2 linked regions of the Marinoscillum sp. 108 genome follow. The protein of the gene in region 2 interacts with the protein of the main gene of each other region in a pairwise test. Links are inferred from orthologs where the notes say so. Each region holds a gene or a part of one and is shown on either strand. Other genes may lie near its edges. The genes, in order: GV030_RS12990 and GV030_RS21125.

The links.
Region 1: the proteins of GV030_RS21125 (region 2) and GV030_RS12990 interact in binary tests that used the Escherichia coli proteins (3 or more experiments, as listed by UniProt). The link is inferred for Marinoscillum sp. 108 from one-to-one orthologs.

Annotation. Positions count from the first base shown.
Region 1 is NZ_LR734808.1:3,208,119-3,216,121, reverse strand. What follows is about bases 2,120-5,119. They hold GV030_RS12990 (penicillin-binding transpeptidase domain-containing protein), read left to right. Parts: upstream 2,120-2,698; coding sequence 2,699-4,540; downstream 4,541-5,119. Other genes in these bases: rodA (rod shape-determining protein RodA), read left to right, coding at 4,537-5,119; GV030_RS12995 (hypothetical protein), read left to right, coding at 2,187-2,702; mreC (rod shape-determining protein MreC), read left to right, coding at 2,120-2,190. In the rest of the region: purH (bifunctional phosphoribosylaminoimidazolecarboxamide formyltransferase/IMP cyclohydrolase), read left to right, coding at 1-276; GV030_RS13005 (rod shape-determining protein), read left to right, coding at 339-1,367; more of mreC, read left to right, coding at 1,375-2,119; more of rodA, read left to right, coding at 5,120-5,805; GV030_RS12980 (hypothetical protein), read right to left, coding at 5,812-7,164; GV030_RS12975 (2Fe-2S iron-sulfur cluster-binding protein), read left to right, coding at 7,182-7,502; GV030_RS12970 (thymidine kinase), read left to right, coding at 7,503-8,003. UniProt on the Escherichia coli protein: Catalyzes cross-linking of the peptidoglycan cell wall. Responsible for the determination of the rod shape of the cell. Is probably required for lateral peptidoglycan synthesis and maintenance of the correct diameter during lateral and centripetal growth.
Region 2 is NZ_LR734819.1:114,576-122,618, forward strand. What follows is about bases 2,672-5,711. They hold GV030_RS21125 (transglycosylase domain-containing protein), read right to left. Parts: upstream 5,312-5,711; coding sequence 3,032-5,311; downstream 2,672-3,031. Other genes in these bases: uvrC (excinuclease ABC subunit UvrC), read right to left, coding at 2,672-3,026; GV030_RS21130 (tetratricopeptide repeat protein), read right to left, coding at 5,308-5,711. Outside these bases: gliding motility protein GldM, read left to right, coding at 1-339; gliding motility protein GldN, read left to right, coding at 352-1,188; more of uvrC, read right to left, coding at 1,224-2,671; more of GV030_RS21130, read right to left, coding at 5,712-7,866; GV030_RS21135 (M23 family metallopeptidase), read left to right, coding at 7,964-8,043. UniProt on the Escherichia coli protein: Cell wall formation. Synthesis of cross-linked peptidoglycan from the lipid intermediates.

The sequences.
Region 1 (8,003 bases), on a different replicon or contig from region 2:
CAACTGTACGCCAGTGGTGTAGGGCAAACTTCGCGCGTAGATGCCCTGGAGCAGGCCATTGCCAAGGCTCAGAAGTTTGGTTTTGATCTTCAGGGAGCTGTCATGGCCTCAGATGCTTTCTTCCCATTTCCCGATTGCGTGGAAATAGCCGATAAAGCAGGGATAAAAGCGGTGATCCAGCCAGGAGGCTCAGTGAAAGACCAGCTTTCTATCGACTATTGTGATCAAAATGGCATGTCTATGGTCTTTACAGGAACCCGTCATTTTAAACATTAGTAAAACAGTACAATACATATTAAATTCGTAGCTTTCCCTACCAATAATACAGCGAGCAGAACATGGGTTTTTTTGATTTCTTCAACAGTGACATAGCGATAGACTTAGGCACAGCCAATACCTTAATCATTAGCAAGGACAAAATTGTGGTGGATGAGCCTTCTATCATTGCCATCGACAAAAACAGCAATAAAGTTTTGGCGATAGGTCGTGAGGCGATGCAGATGCATGAAAAAACCCACGAAAATATCAAGACCATCCGTCCTCTTAAAGACGGTGTGATTGCCGACTTCCATGCTGCAGAGCACATGATCAGAGGGATGATTAAAATGATCGACAATGGCAACAAAAAATGGTTGCCCTCTTCTCACAGAATGGTCATCTGCATACCGTCGGGAATCACCGAAGTGGAAAAACGAGCGGTACGTGACTCTGCAGAGCATGCAGGAGCCAAGGAGGTCTACATGATCCATGAACCGATAGCCGCTGCCATCGGTATCGGCATCAACATTGAGCAGCCTATAGGCTCCATGATCGTAGATATCGGGGGAGGTACCACAGAGATCGCTGTTATTGCTTTGAGCGGTATAGTGTGTGACCAGTCCATTCGTGTGGCCGGTGACTCATTCAACAAAGACATTCTTGACTACATGAGACGTCAGCACAACCTGCTGATTGGTGAGCGAACCGCCGAGCGGGTGAAAATTGAGGTAGGATCAGCCCTTACCGAACTGGATGACGGACCGGAAGATTATGAGATCAGAGGTCGTGATTTGATGACGGGTATTCCAAAAGTGATCAAGATCTCTTACTCCGAAATCGCTTTTGCCATTGACAAGTCAGTATCCAAAATAGAAGAAGCTGTACTTAAAGCATTGGAGATATCTCCGCCGGAGCTTTCTGCAGATATCTACGACAATGGTATCTACCTAACAGGGGGTGGTGCATTGCTCAGGGGCCTTGACAAGAGGCTCTCTATGAAAACCAAACTACCAATACATATCGCTGAGGATCCATTGAGAGCAGTGGTAAGAGGCACCGGACTGGCACTGAAAAACCTGAACCAGTTCAAGCCTGTTTTAATGACGTAATTTCTGAATGCAAAATTTACTCTACTTCCTCTATCGGTTTAGAACCTTTGGGTTATTTCTGCTATTGGAAGGGATATGTGCCTGGCTGATTATCGGTTACAACAATCAGCCAAATGCTGCATTCCTTAACTCATCAAACAGGCTGGTAGCCGGCATCAACACCCTCACCAGCAACACCGGAGATTACTTCCAGCTAAAAACGATCAACGATCAACTGATCCGTGAAAACTTGCTTCTGCGTGAGCAACTGGCCAATGTGAGTCTGGGACTTGTGGAAATAGATTCTTCGGTCAGAAAATATAATCTGTTCAAGGCCAAGGTGATCAACAACACATTCCAGCGATCTATGAATTACCTCACTCTGGATGTAGGATCAAAAGATCAGGTGCTACCGGGTATGGGTGTAATAGGTGGGGAAGGAGTTGTTGGTCAGGTGAAGTCTGTATCCGGCAATTTTGCTACGGTCACCTCACTGCTTCATAGAAATCTGATGATTTCCAGCTCTGTAAAACGCACCCGCACCCTCTGTACTGTTCAGTGGGATGGAAACAGCCCCTTGGAAGCTTCATTGAAATACATCCCAAGGCACATCCCCATCAATATTGGGGACACCATTGTCACGTCGGGGTTCAATGCGGTATTCCCTGAAAACATACCAATCGGCACCATCAGCGAGTATCAGTTGGAAGACAACGACGTTTTTTATGAAGCCAAGATCAGTCTGGCTGTGGATTTCAGCTCGCTGGAATATGTGTACCTGGTACAAAATGTAATGAAAGCTGAGCAGGATAGTCTGGAAACCGAAACCCAAATGGTGCAATGATCCGAGTCAACATACAACAGCAGGTTTTGCATTTTATCGTCTTTTTGGTGATACAGATACCTTTTTTGTATAAGCTTATTTTGTTCAATAGTGCTTTCGGTTTTTTCTACATCGGTTTTATTCTCTTTTTGCCTTATGCTTTGAACAGGAGCCTGACCATGGTCATCGCCTTTCTGACAGGCCTCATCATTGATGCCTTTTCAAACACCCCGGGCATACATGCCTCAGCATGCATTCTCGTAGCTTTTGTAAAAGATGGCTGGTTTAACCTCATGATGGGCACCTCCGATGATGATGTTTACCTTGACTGGAATGAATTGAAAGTCTGGGGATCTATCAAATATCTCCTACCTCTTATATTCATTCATCACATCATCATTTTTACAGTAGAAAATGGTGGATTTAATTCATTCGGATTTTTGTTCAGTAAAATACTATACAGCGCTCTGTATAGTTTCATCATTGTATTTGGGCTCAGCTTCCTGATGGCCCCGAAAGCAAGAAGAATATGAACACCAGAGCAATCATCATACAAGGTTTTATTTTGTTGGTGGCACTCATCTTTTCTATCCGTTTGTTCTCCATACAGGTGATAGACGATGAGTATAAGCTAGCTGCTGAGAACAACATTGTTCAGAAAATAGTGGATTACCCTTTCCGCGGGTTGATGTACGATCGGTTTGGCGAACTGATGGTTTACAACACGCCTGTGTATGACCTCATGATTGTGCCCAAGGAAGTGAACCTGAGCGATTCCTCCGATTTAATAAAGCTTTTAGAAATTGACCATCAGACCTTCGTGTCCAGGTATCAGAAGGCCCGAAAGTATTCCTCTATTCTGGCATCCAAGTTTATGGAGCAGATACCCAATGATTTTTTCGCCAAAATACAAGATCGGTTGGTCGCCTATGATGGCTTCTATGTGCTACCCCGTACAGTAAGAGGCTATCAGCACAACATGCTCTCCAATACACTGGGATATGTGGGCGAGATCAACAGGAGTCAGATTATCCGGGACACCAGCAACTACTACAAGTCTGGTGACTACATTGGGATTTCCGGGGTAGAAAAGCAATATGAAGAAAAGCTCAGGGGCAAAAGAGGACTGAGGTATAAGATTGTCAACGTTCAGGGCGTGGAGAAAGGAAAGTTTAGGGACGGAGCCTTCGATACGGTGTCTATTCCTGGCAAGAGCATTCACCTCACCATCAATACGGAACTTCAGGAGTATGCCGAAAAGTTACTGAAAGGTAAAGTGGCGGGTTTAGTAGCCATTGATCCGAGAACCGGTGAAATACTAGCGATGGTTTCCACACCTTCCTATGATCCTGCGCTACTCAGTGGGCGAGATCTGGGTAAAAATTTCCAGAAGATCAGAGAGGACTCTCTTACTCCGCTTTTCAACCGGCCTTTGCAGGCCATGTATCCTCCGGGATCTATGTTTAAGACCCTCCAGGCGCTCATCGCCATGGAGGAAGGTGTATTGAGGCCCAGAGAACAGATCTACTGTGAAGGCAACCTCATCGGTGATCTCGCTCCCATCGGGAGTTATGATGTGGTAAAAGCCATCACCTATTCGTCGAATAATTACTTCTACAAGGTATTCAAAAGGGTGATCGAACAAGGTGAGCACGAAAGCAGGTTTATTGATTCGCGAATAGGATTGGAAAAATGGAACGGGTATGTCAATCAATTTGGGCTGGGCCGCAGACTGGGCGTGGACATTCCCAATGAACAAGCCGGGTTGGTCCCCAATATTCAATATTACGACCGATACATTGGCACCAACCGGTGGGCATTCAGCAATATCTACTCCCTCAGCATCGGACAGGGTGAGCTGCTCGTTACCCCACTACAGATGGCTAACCTTGGAGCCATATTAGCCAATAAAGGATACTATTATACACCGCACATTGTAAAATCAGTGGAAGGCGAACCCGCCCTGAAAATTGAAAAAAACAGCATTGACATTAAGCCTGAGTATTTTGGAGTGGTGATAGACGGTATGGAGAAAGTGATAGAGGAAGGTTCCGGTAGACGCGCGTATATCCCTGATTTGCCCATATGTGGCAAAACCAGTACGGTAGAAAACCCCCATGGAATGGACCACTCCGGCTTTATGGGTTTTGCTCCAAAGGACGATCCGCAGATAGCCATAGCAGTCTATGTGGAAAATGCCGGCTGGGGTGGACGTGCTGCAGGTAGCACAGCCAGTCTAGTGATAGAAAAATACATCAAAGGAGAAATCTCCAGACCGTGGGTAGAGGAGTTTGTTCTGAAGGGAGACTTCCTGGATGAAAAGCAGAAAAAGACATTGAAAGAAATGAACATGGCCAAGCTTAACCAATGAGAAACGATCAACTCATCAATAAGCTCGATTGGCAGGTAATACTGATTTACCTGATCCTGGTATTCGGCGGGTGGCTCAACATTTATGCGGCGGACTACGACCCGGACGTGAACAATGGCATACTCAACTTCAGCATGAGTTCGGGAAAGCAGTTGATCTGGATAGGCTCCTCTTTTCTGCTCATCGCATTGATCATGCTGCTGGATTTTCGCTTTTATGACTCCTTCGCTTACATTATTTATGGAATTCTGATCTTTCTGCTGATAGTCGTCTTGATCCTTGGTAAGGAAGTGGCCGGGTCCAAATCCTGGTTTGAGCTAGGCGCTTTCAAATTCCAGCCGGCTGAATTCACCAAGTTTGCTGCGGCGCTTGGTCTGGCCAAGTACCTGAGCAAGTCCACACGTAAATCTTCAGACCTGAAGGTTCAAAGTATTGGATTTCTTTTCATTGGGTTACCCATGATCCTCATCATATTACAAGGTGACCTGGGAAGTGCCATGGTGTTCGGTAGTCTTATTTTGGTCATGTTCAGAGAAGGAATGCACCCCCTCATACTTATCCTCGGCTTGGGTGTTATCATTCTTTTTCTTCTCACCCTGCTGGTCAGTCAAACGGTATTGCTCATCGGGATAGTGGTGGTCACATTGCTGGCGCTGGGCCTGGTGGCCAAGTCTCCACCTAAAATTGCCATTGTGCTTATTGCAGGACTTCTCACAGCGGGATTTATCCGAAGTGTGGACTTCATACTGACTGATGTACTCAAACCACATCAGCAAAAGCGTGTGATGTCTCTGATCAATCCCAATGCTGATCCCCTGGGAGTAGGTTGGAATGTGACCCAATCTAAAATTGCCATCGGATCTGGAGGCCTCACCGGAAAAGGTTATTTGGAGGGTACACAGACAAAGTTTGACTTTGTGCCAGAGCAAACCACAGATTTCATTTTCTGCACCATCGGTGAAGAGCAGGGCTGGATCGGTAGTTTTTTGTTGGTGGCATTGTTCAGCACACTGTTCGTGCGCCTCATCTATCTGGCCGAACGACAAAAATCCTCCTTTGCTCGTATCTATGGTTACGGGGTGGCCTCTATCCTTTTCTTCCACTTTGCAGTGAATATAGCCATGACGATTGGGCTGTTTCCGGTCATCGGTATTCCGCTACCCTTTTTCAGCTATGGAGGTTCATCCCTTTGGGGATTTTCAATCCTGCTCTTTTCTTTTCTGAAATTGGATGCCCACAGGATGCAGGTACTTCAGCGGTGGTGATAAATCTTATCTGAATTTTCTAAAGACTACTTTCAGGAGTTCCTTGACCTCCTCACTGTTCATGTCCCAGGCACGCTCCTTGGCATAAGTTTGCACCAGCAATTCCACGGCATCATCAAAAGATTCACAAGCCTCAATGGCGGCTATGGCTTCCGTGAAAGCCTCGCGGCTACCATCAAACAACTCCTTGGTAAACATGTATCGATGATTCACGGAGATCGCTTCCATGATCGTTTGCACCTTCTTTTGCTCCAGCTGATCAGCAAGGGTATTACTTTTCTTGCTAAAGGTGTCATTGATCGTTTCTCCGGCCTCTGGAAATTGTTCGTTTACAGATTCTTCAGGCGCTATTTCCTCATCTGGAGTTTCTTCTGGCCAATCCTCCGCAGCAGACGAATGCTCGGCCACTTCTTTGGTATCTTCCTCCTCTTCAGGTTGTACCTCTTCATCAGATTCTACCTCCTCTTCGTCTAATGGCTCTTCCTCTACCTCCGTGGTTGCTTCCACTTCATCAGATGATGCCTCCTCTTCCTCCTCAGCCGCTTCAAAACTCAGCTCCTCATCTTCCTCTTCGTTGGCTTCCGGCTCTTCAATGACTTCACGCTCCAATTCTTCATCTTCATATGCCTCTTCGTCTGAGTAAAACTCCACCTCCTCCTCTTCATCAGGCTCCTCTTCCATCAAATCATCCTCCATTTCGGGAATCTCCTCCTCGCTTTCCTCATGGCTCTCGAAAGAGTCTTCATCCATGAAGAGCTCCTCTTCTGACAATGGGACTACCCGTGACAGGAGTTCCAACTCATGAGCTACTACCTCCGCAGTATCCAGTTCGTCAAAGTGGGCCTCGGCATTGTCCAGAAACTCATCCAGAGACACTTCGTTATTTTCTTCGAAGAAAGATTGAACCTCTTCTTTATGAAGCCTAAGGTATTTGAGGATAGGTTTGGTAAGTTTCTCATTCACCTGAGGCACATCCAGGGCGTCAAACTCCATGATGAGGTAGCTCCCCGGGTCTGCTGCAATCAGCAGCGTATCAGCCACCGCTTCCTCCAACATGCCCACCAGGTGCTCCTTACCCATCTCTATATGCTGAGACAGGGTGTTCATAAACTGAACCATGGCTTTTCTTACTTCCGTATTCTTATAATTAAAAAACGGGCTCTCAAGCCGTTTCATTTCCTCTTGCCACTTGCGAAAGAGGATTTTTAATACAAAAAAATTAACCTGCTTGGAAGGAGTCAGGCTGAGTATTTGCTTACCGGAAATTTTCTCTTTTTGCTGAAAAAAATCAGAGGCGATTTTTTCGGAAAACTCTTCACTATATTCCTTTATAAACTCATCGTTTAGTTTCCTTTGCATAAGAATGGAAGATTGAAATGCCTGAAGTCACAATAAAAAACCTCAATAGTAAAACTATTCATTGCAACTCTAAAACGGAAAAACTTCTGGATATTTTACTGACGGAAACAGACTGGATGCATGCCTGTGGCAAAAAAGGTAAGTGCACCACCTGCACCACAGAGATTCTAGCAGGACAAGATGCCCTGAGTGGGTATACGGAGGCTGAAAGGAGATTTATTAACTTAGGGAGATTAAAAGAAGGTGACCGTCTGGCATGTCAGGCAGAAGTGCATGGAAATGTGACTGTAAAGGCACCTGGTGCATATAAACTTCCACACATTGATTATTCTGAATAGATGTTTGTAGAACCCAATATTGGAGGCAGGTCCATCAGCAAGGCTGGCTGGGTAGAAGTGATTTGCGGATCCATGTTTTCAGGAAAAACCGAAGAACTCATCCGTAGGCTCAACCGGGTACTGATCGCCCAGCAAAATGTAGAGATTTTCAAGCCTACCATCGACAAGCGGTACTCCAAAAAAAAGGTGGTGTCCCATAATGAAAATGCCATTCACTCCACACCGGTCAATTTCGCTCATGACATCCTCCTGCGTGCGGGACACTGTGATGTAGTAGGTATTGATGAAGCACAGTTCTTCGACGATGAAATTATTTCGGTTTCCAATGAACTGGCCAATCAGGGAAAAAGAGTGATCATTGCCGGACTTGACATGGATTTTATGGGGAAGCCATTTTCCCCAATGGACCAACTGATGGCCACCGCAGAATACATCACCAAAGTACACGCCATCTGTATGGAATGCGGAAATATCGCTTCTTACTCCTACCGACGGACTAAA
Region 2 (8,043 bases):
GTTTATACAGACCAAGGTGAGGTGAATATGAAGACTGGTATATCTGCTAAGACCCCAAGATTGTATATTAAGGCAGTTCCGGATGAGAGTTTCCAGCAATTCCTTCCTGAGGACGCTAAGTTCCGGGTGGCGGAAGCACAAATTACCTTGGTAAGTGGTGGTATCGGAAGAACGACCATTACAGTAGGCGAAACCGCTAACCTTACAGCTATTACATCTCAAGCCAGAAAAGGCGACCAGTTGTCAATTGAAATAAGGAAAGTACAAAGACAGAACTTTAGAAAAGAGGTTGAGGATTTTAATAATTACAATAGGTTCATCAACATCTCTCTAAATTAATTCAGATAGGTTATGAAAAAATTTTGTTATGCACTGTTGATTGGATTACTGACCGTTCCTGTTTTGTATGCGCAGGAGGTAAAGATTCCAATCATAAAACCTGAGGTTCAAGAATCTCAGATTATGTTCCAGAGAATGGTTTGGAGGAGAATGGATTTGCGTGAAAAGCAAAATCAACCTTTTTTCTCCAGAAACGGTGAAATATCCCGACTCCTGCTCGATGCGGTGGAAGAGGGTTTATTGAAACCATATATGACGGATTCATGCCTGAACCTGATGCCTGATAGTGTTTTTAAGACAAAAACAACAGTTGAGCGTCAAGGTGGTGCTGATTTCGGTGGTGGTTTTGGTGGCGGTTTTGGTGGTGGTTTCGGCAACGAATCTTCTAGTCAGGCACAGTCCAGCGGGCCCAAAGCAGACGCCATTCCGAAGGATGTATTTGATGTAATGTACATTAGAGAGGAAGTGATGTTTGATCGTAACAGATCCAGGATGTATTGGTACATCAGAGCCTTGACAATTGCCCTACCGGGAAGAGCAGGTTCTACATGGAATCCTGCAGGGTTTGAAAACCAGGTTTGTCATTTTAAGTATGAGGATGTTGTGGCGTTGTTCAGAGGGCCTTATGCAGACAAAGCCATATGGTATAACAACCAGAACCAGGCAGCACATAGAAACTATGGGGACGCTCTTGAGCTGAGATTGTTTTCTGCACCAATCATTAAGATGTCCAATGCACAAAACCTTGATATCAGGCAGCTTACCTCAGATCCATTTGATGCTGTAATGCTTCAGCAGAAATATGAATATGATCTGATGGAATATGAAAGTGAGTTGTGGGAGTACTAATTACTTCTTGAAATAATATGAGGGAAAGGGATCGTTTACGATCCCTTTTTTTGTTGGAAGTAGGTTGTCAGTATGTTGGCTTTCGACTTGCCAACTATTTCAGCGAGTTCTTCCTCCTGCGCCATTTCAATGCGTTTGATACTTTTGAAATGACGGAGCAATTTCTCCTTTGTAATGCTCCCCAGACCTTTGATATGATCGAGCTCGGATTGGATGCTGGCTTTGCTCCTTTTGGATCTGTGAAAAGTGATGGCAAACCGATGGGCCTCATCTCTTAAATGCTGGAGGAGTTTCAAGGCTGGGGATTTCTTGCTTATGTGCAAAGGGATTGAATCTTCCGGGTAGTAAATTTCCTCAAGTCTCTTGGCAATTCCGACAATCGGAAGCTTACCATATAGACCAAGCTCTTTGAGGGGTTCACAGGCGGCGCTCAGCTGCCCTTTTCCCCCATCTATGATGACCAAATCCGGTAGTGGGAGATTCTCTTCTGTGAGGTACTTATACCTTCTGCCTACTACCTCTCTCATGCTGGCAAAATCATCCGGACCCACCACCGTCTTGATGTTGTATTTGCGATAGTCTTTCTTGGATGGTTTACCGTTTTTGAAGCAAACCATTGAAGAGACGGGGTTGGTGCCCTGGATATTGCTGTTGTCAAAACATTCGATGTGTCTGGGTAAACTCTTTAATCCCAAATCAGATTGCAACTGTTCAAGAATTTTTTCACCGCTGGTTTTCTTTCCCTCGCTCCTCACCAACCGATCATTCTTGAAGAAGAGCGCGTTTTTGAGTGAGAGATCCAGGAGTTTTTTCTTATCACCGATTTTGGGTTGGGTGATTTCTATTTCATCCCAGCCATTGATGGGGCGGTTACTAATGATTTCTGTACTTGTACTGTTGTACTTATTTCTGAGGCTAAATAAGATCAGCTGGAGCAGCTCTTCTTCTGGCTCGTCCAGTTTTCTTTTAGACTCCACGGTCTCTGACATTCTGATGCTACCGTGCTCGATTTTCATGTAGTTGAGGTAGTATTTGCTACCATCACCTATTACTCCAAAGATGTCCAGGTCACTGATTTTAGGATTCACAATGAGGGATTTCGACTGGAAATTGTCCAGGTGATCCAGTTTTTGTTTGAAATCCTGAGCTGATTCAAATTTTAACTCTTCGGCAGCATTTTGCATAAGCTCTTTATAACCCGCTTTCACCGTGGATATGTTGCCTTTCAGAATGTGATGGGCGCTCTGGATGTCCTCCATGTAGTCGGATTCGTCCTGCAGGCCTTCACAAGGACCCAGACAATTGCCGATGTGATATTCTAAGCAAACTTTGAATTTTCCCTGGCTAACGTTTCGCTCCGAAAGGTTGAAATTGCACGTTCTGATTTTGTAGAGTTTTCTAAGCAAATCCAACACTCCATTCATGGCTTTTACGCTTGTATAGGGGCCATAATACGTGCCCTTGGAGGGGTCTATGCTTCGGGTGGAGTATATTCTGGGAAAACGCTCATTGGTGACACAGATGCTTGGGAAGGTCTTGTCATCTTTTAAAAGAATGTTGTACTTTGGCTGATTCTCCTTGATGAGGCTGTTTTCTAATAGCAACGCATCGAATTCACTGTTTACAATGATGACTTCAATGCTTTCAATTTCTCGAACCAGTTTGACCGTTTTTCTGCTGGCCTGGTTTGATTTGTTGAAATAGCTCGACACACGCTTGAGAAGATCCTTGGCTTTACCAACATATATAATGGTATTGGTGCGGTCGTAGAACTTATATACACCCGGCTGGTGCGGGAGCTTTCCGTATTCTTGGGTAGAAAATTTGTGAGATTCCATGTAGGTTACATGATATCGTCTTCGTCTATCAGGTCGAAACGAAGAGAATCTGTAGGCTGGAGAACATCATTGTATTTATCACAATCCAATTCCACACTGATTGGTTTCAAAGGTTTGTCAAACGGACCCTTCTGATACCCTAGCGTTGGATCCGCGTATATTTTCAACATGAATTTTTCCCAAATGGGCATGGCTGTTCTGGCGCCTTGTCCCATCGCCCAGTATTTGAAGTGAATGGAGCGATCGTCTCCACCTACCCATGCGCCAGCTGCCAGGTCCTTAGTGACCCCCATAAACCAACCATCCGATGCATTCTGAGTGGTACCTGTTTTGGCCGCTATTTCGTTATCCATCCTGAGTTCCCGATCGATAGAGAGACCTGTACCTCCGGTCTCTTCGGTGGTTCCTTTAAGCATGTGAAGCATCAGGTAAGCTGTTTCTTCATTGAGGGCCTCTCTCGTTTCCGGAACGAATTGCTGTATCACATTGCCATTTTCATCTTCTATTCGAGAAATGAAAAAGGGTTTGGTATAGATGCCTTTGTTGACAAAGGTAGAGTACGCAGCGAGCATTTCCTGAAGTGAAACATCTCCACCGGCACCTAATGCCAGAGCAGGAACAGGAGCAAGTGGACTCTCTATTCCCAGTCTTCGGGCGTATTCTATGACGGTTTCAGGTTTTACCTGCTTCATCACGAAAGCGGTTATACTGTTGACAGATCGAGCCATGGCTTGCCTGATGGTCATGACTTCTCCACTAAACTTGCCATTGGCATTGTCAGGAGTATAGGTAGGTGGATCTTGTCCGGGCATGGCAAATGTTACCGGGGCATCCACTACCGGGTAGCATGGAGAGTAGTCGTTGTCTATGGCCACTGTGTAAACAAAAGGCTTGAAGGTAGACCCCGGTTGTCTTTTCCCTTGGCTTACATGATCATATTTAAAGTATTTGTGATTGATACCGCCTACCCAAGCTTTAATGTTGCCATTTTTGGGGTCCATGGCCATGAAGCCTGCCTGCAGGAACTTTTTGTAATATCGTAGGGAATCATAGGCACTAAACACCGTATCTATCTCACCATCCCAACTAAAAACTGTCATTGGTTTCTTTTTATTCAGGAGTATCTCTACAGAGTCTGATTCTTTTCCATAGTTACTAACCAGCGCGCGATACTGTGGTGTCCTTTTCATTGCGTTTTCAATGAACCCCTCGATTTCATTTCCGTTATCGTCGATCCAGGGGTTACTTTTAAGAGTGGCCCAATGATCATCAAAGATGGATTGTAAAGTATCCATGTGCTCTTTCATGGCTTGCTCGGCGTATTCCTGCATACGACTGTCAATGGTAGTATAGATTTTGAGCCCATCCTCAAAGAGGTCATAGCCATGCTCTTTCGTCCAGGAGAGCAGAAAATTTCTAATGACAAACCGGAAGTAGGTGGCCAGACCTTCGTTGTGATTATCTACTAAATAAGTGAGGCCGAAATCTGTCGTTTTGAGACTGTCGAAGGTATCTCTTGTTAATAGTCCATATTTATGAAGGTTATAAAGTACCTCTGTCCTTTTGGCCATCGCATTGTCAGGATTCATGATGGGGCTGTACCGGGTAGGCGCATTGATTGCCCCAACAAGCAGTGCTGATTCACTGTAATTGAGCTGTGATGGGAGTTTGTTAAAAAAAGTTTTGGCAGCAACTTTAATTCCGAAAGAGTTGCTTCCGTATTCTACGGTGTTCAGGTACATCGCAAGTATTTCCTCCTTGGTATACGACTGCTCCAGTTGAACGGAGATAATCCATTCCTTAAGTTTAGTTATGATTTGACCAACAGATGAGTATTTGTAAAGGGAGCCTCGATTGGCTGAAGAGGTACTGTAGAGGTTTTCGGCCAGCTGCATGGTGATGGTAGAGCCACCACCGTTGAATTGAAATGTTAGTTTCCCGATGACGGCTCTCAACAAGCCTTTGAGATCGATCCCGGAGTGTTTTTTGAAGCGAATATCCTCTGTTACCAGGAGGGTGTTGACCAATGCAGGAGACAGCTCTTCATAGGTTACTGGGGTTCTATTTTTCCTGTAATATTTTCCCAGGGAAACACCATCTGCACTGATCAGTTCAGAGGAGAGGTCCGGATCTGGCTTTTCAAGATCCTGCAGACTTGGCAGGTCACCAAACCATCCATTGGTGTCATGTTTGACCATGTAGAAAAGGGATGGTATGGTGATGGCCGCTCCTAAAAAGAGAACCCACAGTACGATGACGATGATTCTGAGCGTTCGTTTATTCATTGGGGATAGTGTTTTTCAAAGAAATTCAAATAAGCGTTGACGTCTTTGGTCTGATAGAAGATATCGAAATTATCCTCCGTAATTACAAAGCTGTATATTTTTTCTCCTTTATGTAAGTCTTTAAGGGAAAGCTCGGCATTGAGCATGGTGAGAAACTTCTCGGCACTTCCCTTAGCGGGAAACTCATTGATTAGCACGAGCGCATGATCCTGGTTGAGAATGAGGTTGCCGGTGGTCAGGCCAAAATTCTTGGCTTTAATGAATTCTTCTACCTCCAAAGGTATTTGTTGGGTGAGTTGGTCATTGTTTGGATATACGACCACCAAATAATGCTTCTGCTTAAAGTATTCTACAAAACGGGCCTTAGCACTGTTGTAGAGGTTGATTTGATAGTCTTCACTGGTCTTTACCAGTTTTTGCGCGTAAGGGATTAATTCGCTTTCCGGATATGTTTTAATGAAGTTATTGAGTTCATACTGATATTTGAATTGTCCCTCCAGCTCTCCCATGTTCAGAACATTGAGTAGTGCAATGTTATCACTGAATGAGTTTTCAGGATAGAGGTTGAAAGCACTGTCCAGTAGGTATTTACTTTTCTGGTAATCCTTGCTTTTGTAGAGCTTGTAAGCTTTGGTGTACACCATTTTGAGCTGCTCGGTTGCGGCCTTGCTCTCTTCTCGGTAGTTGGGGTTATCCACAAGTTTGGCATATATGGACTCCGGGAAGTCTCGTTTGAGTTCATCAGACTTGAGTGTGGCCAGCTCAATGTTGGAGCCCTTATAAAGGAGGTAAAGCTGGTACAGGACTTCTGCCTTATATTCAGTTTGCGGGAACCGCGCTATAAGTGTTTCAAAGGTTTCAATGGCATTGGCATTTTCATCCAGTTTGAAATTATAGATATTCCCGAGGTTGTAATGGGCCTCTTCTACCTGAGCCAGGAGTTTGTTGATTTCTTCCTGACTGGAAGGCACGGAGGCGAGCATTTCGTCCACCATTGTCTGTATGGCATCATCGCCTTCAGTTTCTGCACTTGCCTCCTTTTTGGCTAATGCTTCTCCCTCTGCTACAGTGGCAATCTCACCACCAGCCTTGAGGCTTCGCCTCCAGTTATCTTCGAGAGGTCGACTACCCCAGATGCGTTTGAATTCCGTAACACCTTTGCCTACAGCTGTGGTATTGTAGAAATACCAGGTGGCGCCAGGTGCCAGGTTTGCCCCTATCAGGTCTCCCCCTTGTTGGTCAAATACAGTGCTTTGCTGGCTGGCGCGTTTAGCCTCTTTTTTCCTTTTTGCTGCTTCCTTTTCATGCTGTTCTGTAGCCACTGCAGTAGCAAGTGCCAAAAGAGAATCTTGAGGAAGTTGAGAAAGACTCACCAGACTGTCGTTGGTTTGGATGGTTACAATTTGCTTGACAAAATCATTGAGGATCTCCTGTCGTTGCTTGATTTTTTCGAAGTTTTCCTCATCTCTGGGCATGGTAGAGACTGTGCTGTCGTAATAATTCTGTGCCAACACAAAGTTTTTGAGACTGTCATAGTAGATCTGGCCAAGTTTCAAATACGAGTAAGCCTTCTGGCGTTTATTTTTTACTGAGGATTTTACCGATTCTTTGTAATAAGCGATGGCCTGATCGAGATTGCCTTGCTTTACTTCAAAATTGGCCATCTCGTAGTAGATTTTGTCTTTATACTCCGTGTTTTTAGTGTCTTTTAGGAGTTTTTTGAAATATTTCTGGGTCCTTTTGATGTCTCCAGAACTCGTGACCTGGGTCACCTGTGCCATATTCAGCTTGGTATAAAAGGCCAGTTCGTATACTGGATTATTTTTCAGACAGCTTTCATAATAATTATAGGCCTCGGCCTCAAACCCTAGTTGCTGGTATACCTGTCCGATGATAAAATCAATTCTGGCTTTATCCGAGTATTTGGTCATGAGCTCTTCAGCTGCCACCAGGTGCTGTACCATTTGATCCAAATCTTTGCGCTTCTGAAACAAGTAGGCTCGTACCATGCTCAGTTCCTTCTTGTTTTTATTGTTGAGCTTCTCCTTTTTTAAATAATCAGAGACAGCAATGGCATTATTAATTTCGTTGAAGTCTACAAAGGATTTAATGAGCTCGATCAGCGCAGCATGTCGGGCATCGTCATTTTCACTATGCTTATTTACAAACTTGAAGGTCTCAATGGCATCGGCAAATTCCAGGGAGTAGTACCTCGCTTTGCCCACCAATATGTAGGAGTCGTCCTCCCAGCGGGAATTGGGGTGCCTTTGAATGGCAATAGAGGCTTTTTCTATGCAGTCTTCTATCTGTGCTTCCAGGCTCTTGGCATCATTAGAGTCAATGGGTACGTAGATTGGGAGTACCTTGTTATAATTCCACTGATAGTTGTCATAGACACTTTGCTCTATTTCATTCATCAGTTCGTTGGCGATGAAGTAGGCATTGTAATGCGCAGTTACATTTTGATAAGCTGTGCTCACAGGCCCGCTGCTGTAGGAGCAGCCGGCTACCAACAGGGTAATTAAAATGAAATAAGTTATGAGATTAATGCGCACAATAGATATTTGCAAATTAACGTATATCCCTAGAGAATCTTGTAAAGATAAAACAGTAGGGTTTCAATATATTTGACACTTCATAAATTTCGCTGATTTGGCTCCTAAAAAGACTTTATCCAACTGGCTTACCAACAGGTACCTTCTGATCATTAGAAATGAAGAGAACTTCGCGGA